Linked DNA regions of Prochlorococcus marinus XMU1404. The protein of the gene in region 1 interacts with the protein of each later gene in a pairwise test. Links are inferred from orthologs where the notes say so. Each region holds a gene or a part of one and is shown on either strand. Other genes may lie near its edges.

Region 1 (7,866 bases):
AGATAGTTTTTTAAATCTTTTTCTGATGGAATTACTTGACCATTTTTTGATGCCTCAACAATTTCTTCAGCACACATTCTCCCGCTTTTTGCTGCAAAATAAATACCCTCCCCAGAACTCTTGGTGACATAACCTGCTGCATCACCAACCAAAGCCATCCTCCCAACAACTCTTCTGGGTCTTGGATGCTCAGGGATAGGATGTGCCTCTACCTTTATTACTTCACCATTGACAAGTCTTTTCTTTGCCCTATTTCTTACTCCCTCTTGAAGTCCTTTAATTAATGACTGATTCTTTTGCATGGTTCCAGTACCCACTGCAACATGATCATATTTAGGAAATACCCACCCATAAAAATCTGGAGAAACATCAGTGCCTACATACATTTCAGCAAGATCTTCGTAGTAACTCATTTCTTCTTTAGGAAGTTTAATTCTCTCCTGAAATGCAATAGCAACTTTATAATCCCCTGCATCCATCGCTTTTGCTACTCTACTATTGGCTCCATCAGCTCCGATTAGAAGGTCAACAGTAAGCTCCTTAAGCTCTCCTTTTTTGTCTCCATTGGTAAAATCTGAATAGGAGAGTTTATAAGGACCTTGATTATTATTACCAGTTTCAATAGAAGTAACTAATCCATTTATTAGTGTTGCTCCAAGATCTGATGCTCTATTCCGCATGAAAGCATCCATAACTTCCCTTCTACACATCCCAATAAACTCATTATCGCTTTTCCCATAAACTTTATCTAGGCTTATGTCTACCTCTCTATTTGATGGAGATATCATTCTCATATGCCTTACTTTTCTATCAATAATTGACTCAGGTAAATCAAATTCTTCTACCATGCAGAGAGGGATAGCTCCTCCACATGGTTTAGCATTATCTAATTTTCTCTCGAAGAGCCAAGTTTTTATCCCAGCTTTAGCAAGTATTTCTGCAGCACATGAACCACTTGGACCTCCTCCAATAATAGCTACCCTCAACATATGAAAAAAAAATAATACTGTATATAAAAACTACATCTTTTTTGCTTATAAAAGTGCATTTCTTAAAATAATAGTTAATATCGAAATATGTTTTCAAGATTCACCTCTAAATATTGGAACAAAACAAAGATTTAAATCAAATTGATATACCTCTAGCTAAACGAACCCATTTAAATAATCCCAACTCTATTTTATTAAAAAAATCATTAATATTTTCTCCATTTCTTTTTCTACTTTTTTCTATCTTTACATTGCGATTAATTAGAAATATAGAAATTGGATCTCTTGGTGATCTCAATTTTCAGGCACAGATAAATCACGACCATAGAATTTTAGGTCATTTACCCTATGCCGAAATTCCTAAGGAGAAATTAGTTTTAATTGCTCCCAATATTGAAGTTCATATCGATATGCGTGATTCTTTATTAAAGATGAGAGACGAAGCAAAAAACGATGGTATATATTTAGTTTTCTTGAGTGGCTATAGATCAATAAGTTTGCAAAAAGAAATCTTCTATTCTCTTAAATCTTTTAGAAACCAAGAAGCCGCAGAAAGAGCTAGAGTTTCAGCTCCCCCAGGATATTCTGAACATAGTACTGGTTTTGCAATTGATATTGGTGATGCTACACAAAGAGAAACAGACTTTGAGACCGAATTCGAAAATACTGATGCTTTTAGATGGTTAAAAAAGAATGCAGCTAAATTTCACTTTAAGTTATCATTCAACAAAAATAATAAATATATAGATTATGAACCTTGGCATTGGAGATATGAGGGATCAATTGAAGCTTTAAAAGTTTTTGAAAGTTCAAATAGAGAATTGTGATCAGTTCACTTTCTAAATTATTCAATATAAATATTTTTTCTAAGTCTTAAAAAGAAAATTCTCATAATAAGCATTCTTTGAGTTAGCCTTGATAAAGTCATCTTCTTTTTATATAGATTTTATAAATGTCATCTTCGATAAAAGAAATTAGGAATGTTGCAATTATTGCCCACGTCGATCATGGGAAGACAACTCTTGTGGATGCATTGTTATCTCAATCAGGAATTTTTAGAGACAATGAAGTGATTCCTACATGCGTAATGGATTCGAACGATCTTGAAAGAGAAAGAGGAATTACTATACTCTCAAAAAATACTGCAGTTAACTATAAAGACACAAGAATAAATATTATAGATACACCAGGACACGCAGATTTTGGAGGAGAAGTCGAGAGGGTTCTGGGAATGGTTGATGGCTGTTTGCTTATTGTTGATGCAAATGAGGGACCGATGCCTCAAACAAGATTTGTTTTAAAAAAAGCATTAGAAAAAGGACTAAGGCCGATAGTCTTTGTTAATAAAATTGATAGACCTAGAGTAGTACCTGAAATAGCAATTGATAAGGTCCTTGATTTGTTTTTAGAATTAGGAGCCGATGATGATCAATGCGATTTCCCTTATCTTTTTGGGAGTGGCCTATCTGGTTTCGCAAAAGAGGAAATGGAATCTGATAGTGACAATATGATGCCTCTCTTTGAAGCTATTATTAGACATGTACCGCCTCCAGTGGGCGACTCAAATAAGCCTCTTCAGCTACAAATCACTACTTTAGATTATTCTGATTTTTTAGGTAGAATTGTAATTGGAAAAATTCATAATGGAACTATAAAAAATGGTCAGCAAGCTAGTTTAATTAAAGAAGATGGAAAAAATATCAAAGGAAAAGTTAGTAAGCTATTAGGATTTGAGGGATTGCAAAGGATTGATATAAATGAAGCATTCGCAGGTGATATTGTTGCAGTTTCCGGTTTTGATGACGTCAATATAGGTGAGACCATAGCATGCCCCGATTCCCCTCATCCACTTCCATTAATCAAAGTTGATGAGCCTACTTTAAATATGACTTTTGTTGTCAATGATTCGCCATTTGCAGGGAAAGAAGGAAAATTTGTTACTAGCAGACAATTAAAAAACAGATTGGAGAGAGAACTTTTAACAAATGTTGCCCTTAGGGTCGAAGAAACTGATTCTCCTGACAGATTCTCGGTTTCAGGTAGAGGAGAATTACACTTGGGGATTTTGATTGAAACTATGAGGCGAGAGGGGTTTGAGTTTCAAATATCGCAACCTCAAGTAATTTTTAGAGAAATTGATAATGTTGAATGTGAGCCTATAGAGACTTTGGTTTTAGATGTGCCTGAAGTATCTGTTGGATCATGTATAGAGAAACTTGGCTCTCGAAAGGCAGAGATGAAAAACATGCAGACGAGTTCAGATGGGAGAACTCAATTAGAATTTCTTGTGCCATCAAGGGGACTAATTGGATTTCGTGGTGAATTTGTTCGGATAACTAGAGGTGAAGGTATCATGAGTCACTCTTTTTATGAATATAAACCTAAAACAGGAGACTTTGAAACTAGGAGAAATGGAGTTCTTATAGCTTTTGAGGAAGGTGTGGCCACATTTTATGCATTAAAAAATGCTGAAGATAGAGGAGTTTATTTTATTAAACCAGGAGTTAAAGTTTATAAGGGAATGATAATTGGAGAGAATAATCGACCTCAAGATCTTGAGTTAAATATATGTAAAACTAAACAGTTGACTAATATGAGGTCTGCAGGGGCAGAAGAACTTGATACTTTACAATCACCAGTTGATATTACTCTTGAAAGAGCACTTGAATATATTGGCCCAGATGAAATGTTAGAAGTGACACCGGATTCAATAAGGATGAGAAAAATAAATAAGAAGAAAAAATATTAATATTTAATTTCATGGATGAAGAAAGTAAAGAATGTTTTAAAGATTCCCTTCATACGGCTTTAAATCTTTTTAATAATCATAAATGGTATGAGGCTCATGATGCTTTTGAAGAAATTTGGAATTTTGTTGATGGTGATGAAAGACAAGTCATCCAAGGGATTCTACAGGTATCTGTCTCACAGTTTCACTTAAGTAAAGGTAATTTAAATGGAGCTACTATTTTGCTTGGAGAAGGTTTGGGGAGAATAAAAACTAGAACCAAGATCAATTTAGGTATTGATCTTGAATCTTTCTGCCGATGTTTGGAAGATTTATTGTGGAAATTACAATATAAAGTGAATTTAAATGAGAACGATAAGCCTTTTCTGAAACCTCTTTGATTAAAATGTACATCTTTACCCTTAAATTAAATTATTTTTTTCTATTTCTTTATTTTTTTCAAGAAAATAAAATAATTAATCTTTTTCCAGGAAGATGAACTTAAAAATTCAAAATGTATCCCTTTCGATTAAGGGTAGATTAATAGTAAATGATGTTTCCATAACAGTAAATCCTGGAGAAGTTGTAGGTTTGATGGGACCTAATGGCGCAGGGAAAACTACCACTTTTAATCTTGCAGTTGGAAATATAAAACCAGATAAAGGTAAAGTTTTAATGAATGGTAGAAATATAACCAATCTTCCACTCCCAATAAGATCAAGACTTGGTTTGGGTTATTTAACTCAGGAGGCGAGTATTTTTAGAGATTTAACTGTAAAGGACAATATAGATTTAGCTTTACAGAATTCATCTTATAGTCGAGCGGCGGTAAGAAATAGAAGAGAACAATTAATTAATGAATTTAATTTGAATAATTTTGTAGATAATTATGGTTATCAACTTTCAGGAGGAGAGAGGAGGAGATGTGAAATAGCTAGAGCACTCTCTGTGGGTAGAAAAGGGCCAAAATATTTATTATTGGATGAACCATTTGCTGGTATCGATCCTCTAGCTGTTAATGATCTAAAGAGTTTAATTCTTAAATTAAGTAATAGCGGGGTAGGTATTCTTATTACAGACCATAATGTGAGAGAGACACTTCTGATTACAAAAAAGTCTTATGTATTAAGTGAAGGAAAAATTTTATCTTATGGATCATCAAGTGAATTAGCAGATAACTCAATAGTTAAAAAGTATTATCTCGGAGATAATTTCAAACTTTGAAATACCTCAAAAATAAATTAAAACTTAATTATTAAATATTTACTCATATAAGTATGTTTTAAATTATTATTTGATTGTTATTGAATTTTAAAACAGGCTTAAACTTCTTGAAATGATATTAAATAATCTTTTTAAAAATATAATTTATGACCCGGTTTCAGTGTTAGGTATTCTGGTTTTTTATATTTTATTAATTAACCTACCAATATCTTTGGGTGCAGTTTTCAAAAAAAAGTCTTCTTTTACTGTACGATTTCTTACTATCCTAGTGAATTTATTCATAACGCTACAATTACTTTTTAGGTGGATAATTTCTGGGCATTTCCCAATAAGTAATTTGTATGAATCTCTTTATTTCCTTACTTGGGGGATAATAATTGGACAACTATTGATTGAGAGGGAATACCAATCTCCAATAATTCCCTCAATTGCTATACCCATTGAGTTGCTGACTGTGTCTTTTGCTTGTTTTGTTTTGCCTGAAGATTTGAAATTATCATCCAACTTGGTTCCAGCTTTAAGATCTAGTTGGTTAATAATGCATGTAAGTGTCGTAATGCTTAGTTATGCGGCATTAATAATGGGTTCTTTACTTTCAGCTTCTGTTTTGTTCATTAATAGTAAAAAGCCTCTTCAAATAAGAAGTAGTTCTATAGGGATAGGAGGATTCAAAATTTCTAATAACTATCCTTTAACTGAATTAGTTGATCCTATTGAATTTTCTCATTCAGAAGAATTAGATACATTAAGTTATCGTTCTATATTGATAGGTTTTGTCCTGTTAACTCTAGGTTTAATTTCTGGTGCGGTTTGGGCTAATGAGGCATGGGGCACATGGTGGAGTTGGGATCCAAAAGAAACATGGGCATTTATTTCATGGTTGTTTTATGCTGCTTATTTGCATATGAGAATAAGTAAAGGTTGGCAAGGAAGAAGGCCAGCATTATTAGCCACTACTGGCTTCTTAGTCGTTTTAGTATGTTATTTAGGAGTTAATTTTTTAGGTATAGGGTTGCATAGTTATGGCTGGATATTTGGGTAATTTGTTAATCTCGCAGAATATCTTATTGAGGTTCTGAAAGCACCTTCCCGTTCTGTGCTTCTTGTGCAACTTTTCTCAAGTCATCACATCCCTCTTTTAATGTTGGGTAAGCAAACATTCCACTGCCTGCAATAAAACAATTAGCACCAGCATCTGCACATTGTGAAATTGTCCAATTTGCTTTTATACCTCCATCAACTTCAATGTCGACATTTAGGTTTTTTTCGATAATAAAGTTTCTTATTTCTCTGATTTTACTAAGCATTGTTGGTATATAAGCTTGCCCACCAAAACCTGGATTAACTGTCATTACTAAAACATGATCAACCATATCCATTATGTTTTTAATCATCTCAAATGGAGTATGAGGATTTAATGCAACAGAAGGAGATCCTCCTAGGTCTCTTATTCTTCCAAGAACTCTATGTAAATGAATATTTGCTTCGGCATGAGCTATTACTACTCCTGGTTCACCATTTGCTCCTTTAGTAGCGTTTACATACGATTCAAGCATGGTTTCACAATTGTATTGACTTACCATTAATTGAGTTTCAAAAGGAACATTACAATATTTCCTGCATGCAGCAATCATTTCAGGACCGAAAGTAAGATTTGGCACGAAATTTCCATCCATTACATCAAATTGAATTCTATCCACCCCAGCTTTCTCAAGATCTTTCACACATGCCCCCATATTTGCCCAATCTGCAGGTAAAACAGAAGGAATTATTTGAATTGGTCTATTAACACCAGCTAAATTTTTTTGATTTGACTCAGTCATTTAATTTTTAAAATATTTAATAAAGATACTATATTTAGTTGTTTATTCCTAATTTCAAGTCATGGCCTGATAAAGTAACAGCTGTAAAGAGTTAAAAAAAGCTTACTAGCATAATAATTCTCAAAAAAAATGTCATTTTTTATGAGATCATACTCTAAACCTTTTAGAAAATCCTCAAAAATTTAATTGTGAATCAAACATTAATTCAAGAAATTCTCGAAGTCGTCGAGCAAGCAGCTATTGCCTCAGCAAAACTTACAGGACTTGGTCAAAAAGATGAAGCTGATGCTGCAGCTGTCGAAGCAATGCGATTGCGAATGGGCAAAATTGAAATGAAAGGGAAAATTGTTATTGGTGAAGGTGAAAGAGATGAAGCACCAATGCTTTATATAGGTGAAGAGGTGGGAAGTGGAAGTGGACCAGGGGTTGATTTTGCAGTAGATCCTTGTGAAGGAACTAACCTTTGCGCAAATAATCAAAGAGGTTCTATGGCAGTTTTAGCTGCCTCTGATACTGGCGGTCTTTTTAATGCTCCTGATTTTTATATGAACAAATTAGCAGCCCCCCCCGCTGCAAAAGGGAAAGTAGACATTAGAAATTCTGCAACTGAAAACTTGAATATACTTAGTGATTGTTTAGATCTTTCTATAGATGAACTTACTGTAGTTGTTATGGATAGAACCAGGCATAAAGATTTAATTAAAGAGATTCGAGGGTGTGGTGCAAAAGTACAACCAATCTCTGATGGTGATGTTCAAGCCGCTATTGCATGTGGTTTCGCAGGGACTGGAACACATTGCTTGATGGGTATAGGAGCTGCTCCAGAAGGTGTTATCTCCGCGGCTGCAATGAGAGCTCTAGGGGGCCACTTTCAAGGACAACTAGTTTATGATCCAGCAATTGCTCAAACTTCTGAATGGGCTGATTACACAAAAGAAGGAAATATAAAACGCCTTAATGAAATGGGTATAACCGATATAGATAAAATCTATGAAGCTAACGAATTGGCCTCAGGAGAAAATGTTGTTTTTGCTGGTAGTGGAATAACTGATGGATTATTATTTAACGGAGTTAAATTTGAAAGGGATTGTGTTAGAACAAG
Region 2 (7,906 bases), on another replicon or contig:
CCCATCCATAGAATCTGCTGACAGAGGCTATGGCTGCCGCAGAAAAAGATACCATAATTATAACCGCTACTGATTCACTAAAAAGTTGTTGTTTGTTTGGCCATACGACAAGTTTGAGCTCATTGTAGGTAGAACTAAAAAAATTATCCTTTTTTTTAGGCTCTTCTATTTCAGGGGAATCTTTTTTAAGAGGTTCTTTATTAGTAGTGGGACTTGTCACAAGATTTTTTGTAATTAAGCTTTATGCTTTATCTATTATTTTAGCTTATTGATTTACTCCTCAGCTAGGTTTAAAAAAAATCTCATTCTTTTTAGAAGGGTTAAGTTTTATTGTGATATTTTTTTTGTTTTTAAAGTTATCCTCTAAAAGTTTTGCAGCTAAGGGATTTTCTATCTGTCTTCTAAGCTCCCTGCTAAGTGGCCTAGCACCATATTCAGGTTCGTAAGAATCGGTTGCAATTTTATTAATAACTTTTTTATCTATATTGATATTGATTTTCTGTTCAAGAAGTAGGTTTTTTAAATCTTCTGTTTGTAAAATAATTATTTTTTGAAGTTCATCAATAGATAATGGATCAAACTTTACTACTTCATCAATTCTATTTAAAAATTCTGGTCTAAAAATTGAAGATAATGTATTACTAATAGAATCTTCAAGAGTTTGTTGATCCTTCTCTAACTTTCCCTCACTTTTAGAAATTTTTTGTGAATACTCAAGTATAGATTTACCAGCTAGGTTACTTGTCATAATGATTACTGTATTTTTGAAGTCCACAGTCCTTCCTTGAGAGTCCGTTAATCTTCCTTCATCTAAGACTTGTAAAAGGATATTAAATACTTCTGTATGTGCTTTTTCTATCTCATCAAGAAGTATTACTGAATAGGGTTTACGTCTTACAGCTTCAGTTAATTGACCACCCTCTTCATAACCAATATAACCTGGAGGAGCTCCCAAAAGTCTTGCTACGGCGTTTTTCTCCATATATTCACTCATATCTAATCTTAAAAGTGCGTCTTCTTCATCAAATAAAGCTGTAGCAAGAGATTTTGCTAATTCTGTTTTGCCAACACCTGTAGGACCCATAAATAAAAAAGATCCAATAGGTCTTTTAGGACTTTTCATGCCAACGCGAGCTCTTCTAATCGCAGCAGAGACAGTTTCAATAGCTTTTTCTTGTCCAATAACTTTTTCACTTAGTTCTGTTTCAAGATTGACTAATTTCTTACGTTCATTTGAAACTACTTTGGAAATTGGAATACCTGTGATTTTTGAGATAACATCAGCAATATCGTCAGGTTCAACTTGATATTTAAAAGGGAAATTTCTATTTTTCTTTATTTTACTAAAGTTCACTTCAACTTTTTGTATTTTATTCTCTATTTCACTTAAATCTTTTTCAAGCTTTTCTAAGTGATCTAAATCATTTTCAATTTCGCGATTTGATTTATCTTTAATTTGTTTGGTTAGCTTATCTTCTTCTTTCATCAAAATAGATAATTTCTCCATTTCTTCCCTCAAATTGTCCCAATTGTCCAAAAGAACGTTCAATTTCTCCTCTGATTGTTTTCTCATATCAGATAGTTTTTCTTGAGCTTCATTATTGTCTCCTTCCCAATTATTCAGTTTTTCATCAATAGTATGAAGTTTGTTTTCTAGTTGGAGAATTATTTGAGGCTTATTATTAAAATCGATTTTTAACTGTGCAGCTGCTTCATCAATTAAATCTATTGCTTTATCAGGAAGACATTTATCGCTGATGTATCTGTCGGCCAATTTTGCAGAATGTTTTACAGCCTCTTCAGAAATTTTTATGCCATGGTGTGATTCATATTTCTTTTTGATACCTTGCAGTATTGTTGCGCTTAATTCTACTGAAGGTTCATTAACTGCTATCTTTTGAAAGCAATTATTCAATGCCTGATCTTTTTCAATAGTTTCACGAAATTTCTCAGGTGTTGTTGTACCGATACATCTAAGTTCTCCTTCAGATAGTAAAGGTTTTAAAATATTACTAATGTCGGTAGAGGATCTGTCAGAACTCAATATTGAGTGAATTTCATCAATAAATAGAATCATTCCTTGGCTTGGATTGTTAAGTTCCTGCAATATTAGGCTTAGTCGTTCCTCTAGTTGGCCTCTAAATTTTGTTCCAGAAACTAAAGCACCTAAGTCAAGTGAAATAATTTTTAAGTCTTTTAAAGAATCAGGAACTTTTTTGTCTACAATTAATTGCGCAAGTAATTTTGCAATTGAGGTTTTACCAACTCCAGGATTGCCAATAAGTATAGGATTATTTTTGTTTCTTCTGCAGAGTACCCTCATTAAATTATTGATCTCATTTTCTCTTCCTAAAACAGGATCCAGTAAGCCTTTTTTGGCTGATTCTGTTAAATCTTTACCATAAATTGAAAGAGCATTCTCATCTTTTTCAACTTGTTTTTTGGTTTCAATTTGAAGTTCACTTTTGGGTAATGTAACAATAGCTTTTTCAAATTTTTCATCTTTAACTAAAGTCTCTTTGTTTGATTCAAAATTAGATTGATTATTAATCTCAATTACGTTCTCGTAATTAAAAGAATCTTTTGATTGATTAATATTTGGAAAAAACTTTAATTCTTCCTCTAATTTTTCCATTGAAAGATTGCCTTCTTCAAAAACATAATTTCCAATTCTTAAATCCCTTCCAAGAGCAATTAGTAAATGAGGGATTTCTATTAATTTCGATCCCCATTGAATTTTAATCTGATTCGCATTATCTAATAAAATTTCTAAATCTTCTCCGATAGTAAAAATATCTGACTCATTTGTTGGTGTCTCTTCTAAAAAATCTTCTGTTATGTCTAAAACTATATCTTGGTCGATTGATAATTTTTCAATGAAAGCAAAGAATTCACTTGATGAGAACAACGTATGAATTATGTGTTCAATATTAAATTCGCTATGATCCCATTTTTTTGCGGTTTCTTCCCCTAATAAAAGAAGATTCCAACTGATATCGCTAAAAAGTTCAGGACTGGATGTAAGTGTTTCTCTCATAAACTATAAAAACTATAGTTGATTATTAATTAATATTCTAAATAGGATATGCAATAATAATCATCCAATAATTTTAAATTGTAAGATGAATTTGAAAAATATGTTTATGACAAGGGTTGCTGGGACTTTTGAATTAATAAAAGCTTTAACTAATATCTAAGTTGTTCTGAAATTGAAATTATATTTGGTTAACATATATATTTCAGATGTTAGCCAAATAGTTCAGCTATTAATAGGATTTAAATAGTAATAATTAAATTGTGAAAGAAACTATTGATTTTCTTATTGATACTATTGAAGCAAGGCAAGTCCTTGATTCAAGAGGTAATCCAACTGTAGAGGCAGAAGTGTTTTTGGAATGTGGTGCAAGTGGTAGAGCAATTGTTCCAAGCGGAGCTAGCACTGGTGCTCATGAGGCACATGAATTAAGAGATGGTGGCTCAAAATATATGGGAAAAGGTGTTATGAATGCTGTTAATAAAATTCATGAAACAATATCCCCTGCGTTATGTGGTTTGTCAGCTTTAGATCAAACTGCAGTAGATAAATTAATGATTGAAATTGATGGAACTCCTAATAAGTCCAACCTTGGAGCAAATTCAATCCTTGCAGTAAGTCTCGCAACTGCCAGAGCATCAGCAAATGCTTTAGAAATTCCCCTATATAGGTATCTTGGAGATCCATTATCCAATCTTCTTCCAGTCCCATTGATGAATGTAATAAATGGTGGTGCTCATGCACCAAATAGTCTTGATTTTCAGGAATTTATGCTCGTCCCACATGGAGTTAATAATTTCAGTGAATCATTAAGAATGGGTACTGAAATTTTTCACTCATTAAAATCATTACTTGACCAAAAAGGTTTATCTACTGCGGTAGGCGATGAGGGTGGATTCGCGCCTAATTTGTCATCAAGCGAAGAAGCAGGAGACTTATTATTAGAAGCAATCCATAAAGCTGGATTTAAGCCTGGTGAGCAGGTATCTTTAGCTTTAGATGCAGCTAGTACTGAATTTTATAGTGATGGTATCTATAAATATGAAGGGAAAAGTTTAAATAGTTCTGAAATGATTTCATATCTTTCAAGATTAGTTTCTAATTATCCAATAGTTTCAATAGAGGATGGTTTAGCGGAGGATGATTGGGAGGGTTGGTCAGAATTAAATAAAGAACTAGGAAATAAAGTTCAGCTTGTAGGTGATGATTTATTCGTTACTAATACAGAAAGGTTAAGGAAAGGGATTATGGAAAAATCTGCCAACTCAATCCTAATAAAGGTAAATCAAATTGGAACATTAACTGAAACTTTGGAAGCTATTGATTTAGCTAAAATGTCTGGTTTCACGAGTGTTATAAGTCATAGAAGCGGTGAGACTGAAGATACAACAATTGCTGATTTATCTGTCGCCACAAGATCTGGTCAGATCAAGACAGGCTCTTTGAGTAGAAGTGAAAGGATTGCAAAATACAACAGGCTTTTAAAAATTGAAGAGGAATTAGGAAATCAAGCAAGATTTGCCGGAGCTTTAGGTTTAGGTCCAAAAAATATATAGTTTTTAGCGCTTAAGTTTTTCTAAACGTGAGCCTTTTCTCATACTTAGTTGGCATTTTATCCAATCAATACTTATTGGTAGTGCAAAAAAAAGTGGCAACAATGCAAAATTATTTTGTTTATTAGTTACAAGTAAAGCAGATGCAATTGATAAGCTTCCTATAAGAATTGAATGGCCTAAAGTTTTTTGAGCAGTAAACATTTTTTTGAATTGCCGATCAGACTCTCCCATTCTTATTTGCAATTGTAAATCGCCCTGCTCTAATCTTTCTAAACTTTCATCTATTCTTTTTGGAATTCCAACAGCTTTCGATCCTAGTTCACCTACTTGTTTTCCAAATTGGTTAATTAAATCGTTGGGAGTTTGATTATTTGAAGTCATAAGTTCTATTAAATAAGGCTTGGTCACTGATACAAGGTTAAACCCTGGGTCAAGCATTCTACCAACTCCTTCAAAAGTTGATAGAGCTCTCATCACAAAGATTAAATCTACTGGCAGTTGAAATGGTGTTTCATAAACAAGTTCGTATAAATCTCCAGATAATTTTTCAATAATATTTGGACTAAATGGTGGAGTTAAGGCTTCTTTAAGCATCAATCTAACTAATCTTCTGACTGGTCCTACATCAATATCTTTTGAAATTAGCCCAGCTTGTTGTAATTGACTAACAAGTGATGAGGCATCTCTTAAAGCAGCAGCCTTAACCATCCCCCCTAATCTTGTTTGAAGATTATTTGAGATATTGCCCATCATTCCAAAATCATAAAAAATCAATTTACCTTCATTTGAAACTGCTAGATTCCCTGGATGAGGGTCTGCATGAAAAAAACCGTAATTTACTAATTGTTTTAAATAGCTTATTGCACCTATTTCTGCAATTTTTGGTAAATCAATTTCTTGTGTTTGTAATTTTTCTAAGTCGCTTATTTTTGTTCCTTCTAGATAACTTAAACAAAGTACTTTTTCACTGCTCATATCCCAAATTACTTCAGGAACTACAATGTTTTCATCATCAAGAAATTGCTGTCTAAATCTTGCTGCATATTGTGCTTCACAATTAAAATCAAGTTCCTTAATGAGAACTTTCCTACACTCTTTAGCAATCTCAACCCAGTTTCTACCTCGACTCCAATTCTTATTTTTCTGCAACAAACCTGCTATTTGCTGCATTATGCCTAAATCGATAATAAACAATTCTTTTAAATTGGGTCTTTGGACTTTAAATGCTACTTTCTTACCATCTTTTAAAGTTGCCTTATGAACCTGAGCAAGTGAAGCTGATCCAACCGGATCAATTATTATTTCATCTATTTCATTAAACTTAGATCCAAGTTCTTCTCTAATAGTTTCTTCAACTTGGGCAAATGAAAAATTAGGAACTTGATCCTGCAATTTAGACAATTCCTGTATCCATGTATTAGGAATTAAATCAGGTCTCGCTGATAATAGTTGCCCAATTTTAATAAATGCTGAACCAAGCTTTATTAATTGATTAGTAAACCACCTAGCTCTTTTAATTTGGACCTTACTTTTTTCATTGCTCTTAGTTTGAAAAATTGTAAATCTAATATTATCTATCCATAAATTTATTAAAAGCAAAATCAGAGTTATCCAAATAAGAAAGGCCCTCTTCAATTTTTTTAAAAGATAACGAAGAATGTGATAACTCATTTAATTTGATTATTTATCTTTTTATTAATGAGATCAATTTGCTTATGGATACCTTCAATTTCATTTAAAGCTTTTTTTATTTTGGAATCTTTAGAAGAATTTGTGGACTCATTTTCTTGAATATTTTCGGCTTTCTCCATTCTTGAGGCTTCTTCGATTATGGATTCTTTCAAGCTATCAAATTCTTTTTTAAGAATTTCTGGAGCATCCTGAGCAATATTTGTTGCTTCTTCAATTTTTTCAAATAATATCTCGTTTAATTTTTCGGTTAATTTCTTAATAGCAGCTTTTAAAAGGTAATCAGAGTTGGTCATGAAAAATATAATGTTTCTACGGCAATTGATTTTTTCTATATGACCTAATAATAGATCAATACAGAACATTTCACGTAACTGATCATTTTGATAATTAATTTTTTATATTTTCCTATGTAAGTTTGTTTCTATATTATGCTTTTTTCTTTTTTTTCTTTTAACTTATATCTATATGAAGGTTAGGTATTTACATTAAAGATATCTTCTAACCAAGAACTCATCTAATTAGCTATTAAAAGGAGTTTTATTAAATTGGAAATCATTGAGTCAGATGTAGTTATTATCGGAGGAGGTCCTGCCGGATGTACTTGCGCACTTTATACATCTCGTTCAAACTTAAAGACAGTAATTTTAGATAAAAATCCATCTGTTGGCGCCTTAGCGATAACTCATCAAATAGCTAATTACCCCGGTGTTCCTGTTGATATAAGTGGGGATAAATTACTTACCCTAATGAGAGAACAGGCTGTGCAATACGGAACAGACTATAGAAGAGCACAAGTTTTTGGAATAGACGCTAGTGGAGAATGGAAAATGGTTTATACACCAGAAGGCACTTTCAAAGCTAAAGCACTTGTACTTGCAAGTGGAGCCATGGGTAGGCCTGCTTCATTTAAGGGTGAATCTGATTATCTTGGCAAAGGAGTAAGTTATTGCGCTACATGTGATGGGGCTTTTTATAAAAATAGAGAAGTCGCCGTTGTTGGAGTGAACAAGGAGGCAATTGAAGAGGCAACTGTTTTAACTAAATTTGCATCAACTGTGCATTGGATTACATCAAGTGATCCTAAATCAGACAATGAAGAAGCGATGGAATTGATGGATAATTCAAATATAAAACATTGGAGTAGAACAAGATTATTGGAAATATTAGGTGATGATATGGGCGTGAATGGGGTTGTTGTAAAAAATAAACAAGAAGAAAATCCTATCAACTTAAATTTAGATGGAGTCTTTGTCTATATGAGCGGTTCAAAGCCTATTACTGATTTTTTAGGGGATCAAATTGCTTTAAAAGAAGACGGAGGAGTTATTGTGGATGACTTTATGTCTACTAACTCTGATGGAGTATGGGCTATTGGAGATATAAGAAATACACCATTCAAGCAAGCCGTAGTTGCGGCTTCTGATGGATGTATAGCTGCAATGTCAATTGATAGATATCTAAATAGTAGAAAAAATATAAGAGTCGATTGGATTCATTCTTAAAAATAAATATTTCTTCCTTAATTTAAAGGGGTGTTGCTTCAGAAATATAAGCGACTCCTCCGTAGTAGCTTAAATCGTCCCTGATGTTATCTCTCATTTTATCTATTATTTCTTGCTCACAA

The links.
Region 2: the proteins of rpe (region 1) and eno interact in binary tests that used the Escherichia coli proteins (3 or more experiments, as listed by UniProt). The link is inferred for Prochlorococcus marinus XMU1404 from one-to-one orthologs.

The regions. Positions count from the first base shown.
Region 1 is NZ_JAAORE010000002.1:107,711-115,576, forward strand. What follows is about bases 4,886-7,801. They hold rpe (ribulose-phosphate 3-epimerase), read right to left. Parts: upstream 6,765-7,801; coding sequence 6,006-6,764; downstream 4,886-6,005. Other genes in these bases: lptB (LPS export ABC transporter ATP-binding protein), read left to right, coding at 4,886-4,941; ccsB (c-type cytochrome biogenesis protein CcsB), read left to right, coding at 5,054-5,983; glpX (class II fructose-bisphosphatase), read left to right, coding at 6,953-7,801. Also shown: chlP (geranylgeranyl reductase), read right to left, coding at 1-989; HA144_RS04230 (M15 family metallopeptidase), read left to right, coding at 1,103-1,816; translational GTPase TypA, read left to right, coding at 1,942-3,738; HA144_RS04240 (DUF309 domain-containing protein), read left to right, coding at 3,750-4,118; more of lptB, read left to right, coding at 4,213-4,885; more of glpX, read left to right, coding at 7,802-7,866. UniProt on the Escherichia coli protein: Catalyzes the reversible epimerization of D-ribulose 5-phosphate to D-xylulose 5-phosphate.
Region 2 is NZ_JAAORE010000001.1:197,495-205,400, forward strand. The notes cover bases 2,488-5,443. They hold eno (phosphopyruvate hydratase), read left to right. Parts: upstream 2,488-3,297; coding sequence 3,298-4,590; downstream 4,591-5,443. Other genes in these bases: HA144_RS01080 (ATP-dependent Clp protease ATP-binding subunit), read right to left, coding at 2,488-3,037; HA144_RS01090 (ABC1 kinase family protein), read right to left, coding at 4,594-5,443. Also shown: preprotein translocase subunit SecE, read right to left, coding at 1-220; more of HA144_RS01080, read right to left, coding at 281-2,487; more of HA144_RS01090, read right to left, coding at 5,444-6,261; HA144_RS01095 (hypothetical protein), read right to left, coding at 6,258-6,575; HA144_RS01100 (NAD(P)/FAD-dependent oxidoreductase), read left to right, coding at 6,828-7,784; HA144_RS01105 (P-II family nitrogen regulator), read right to left, coding at 7,807-7,906. UniProt on the Escherichia coli protein: Catalyzes the reversible conversion of 2-phosphoglycerate (2-PG) into phosphoenolpyruvate (PEP). It is essential for the degradation of carbohydrates via glycolysis.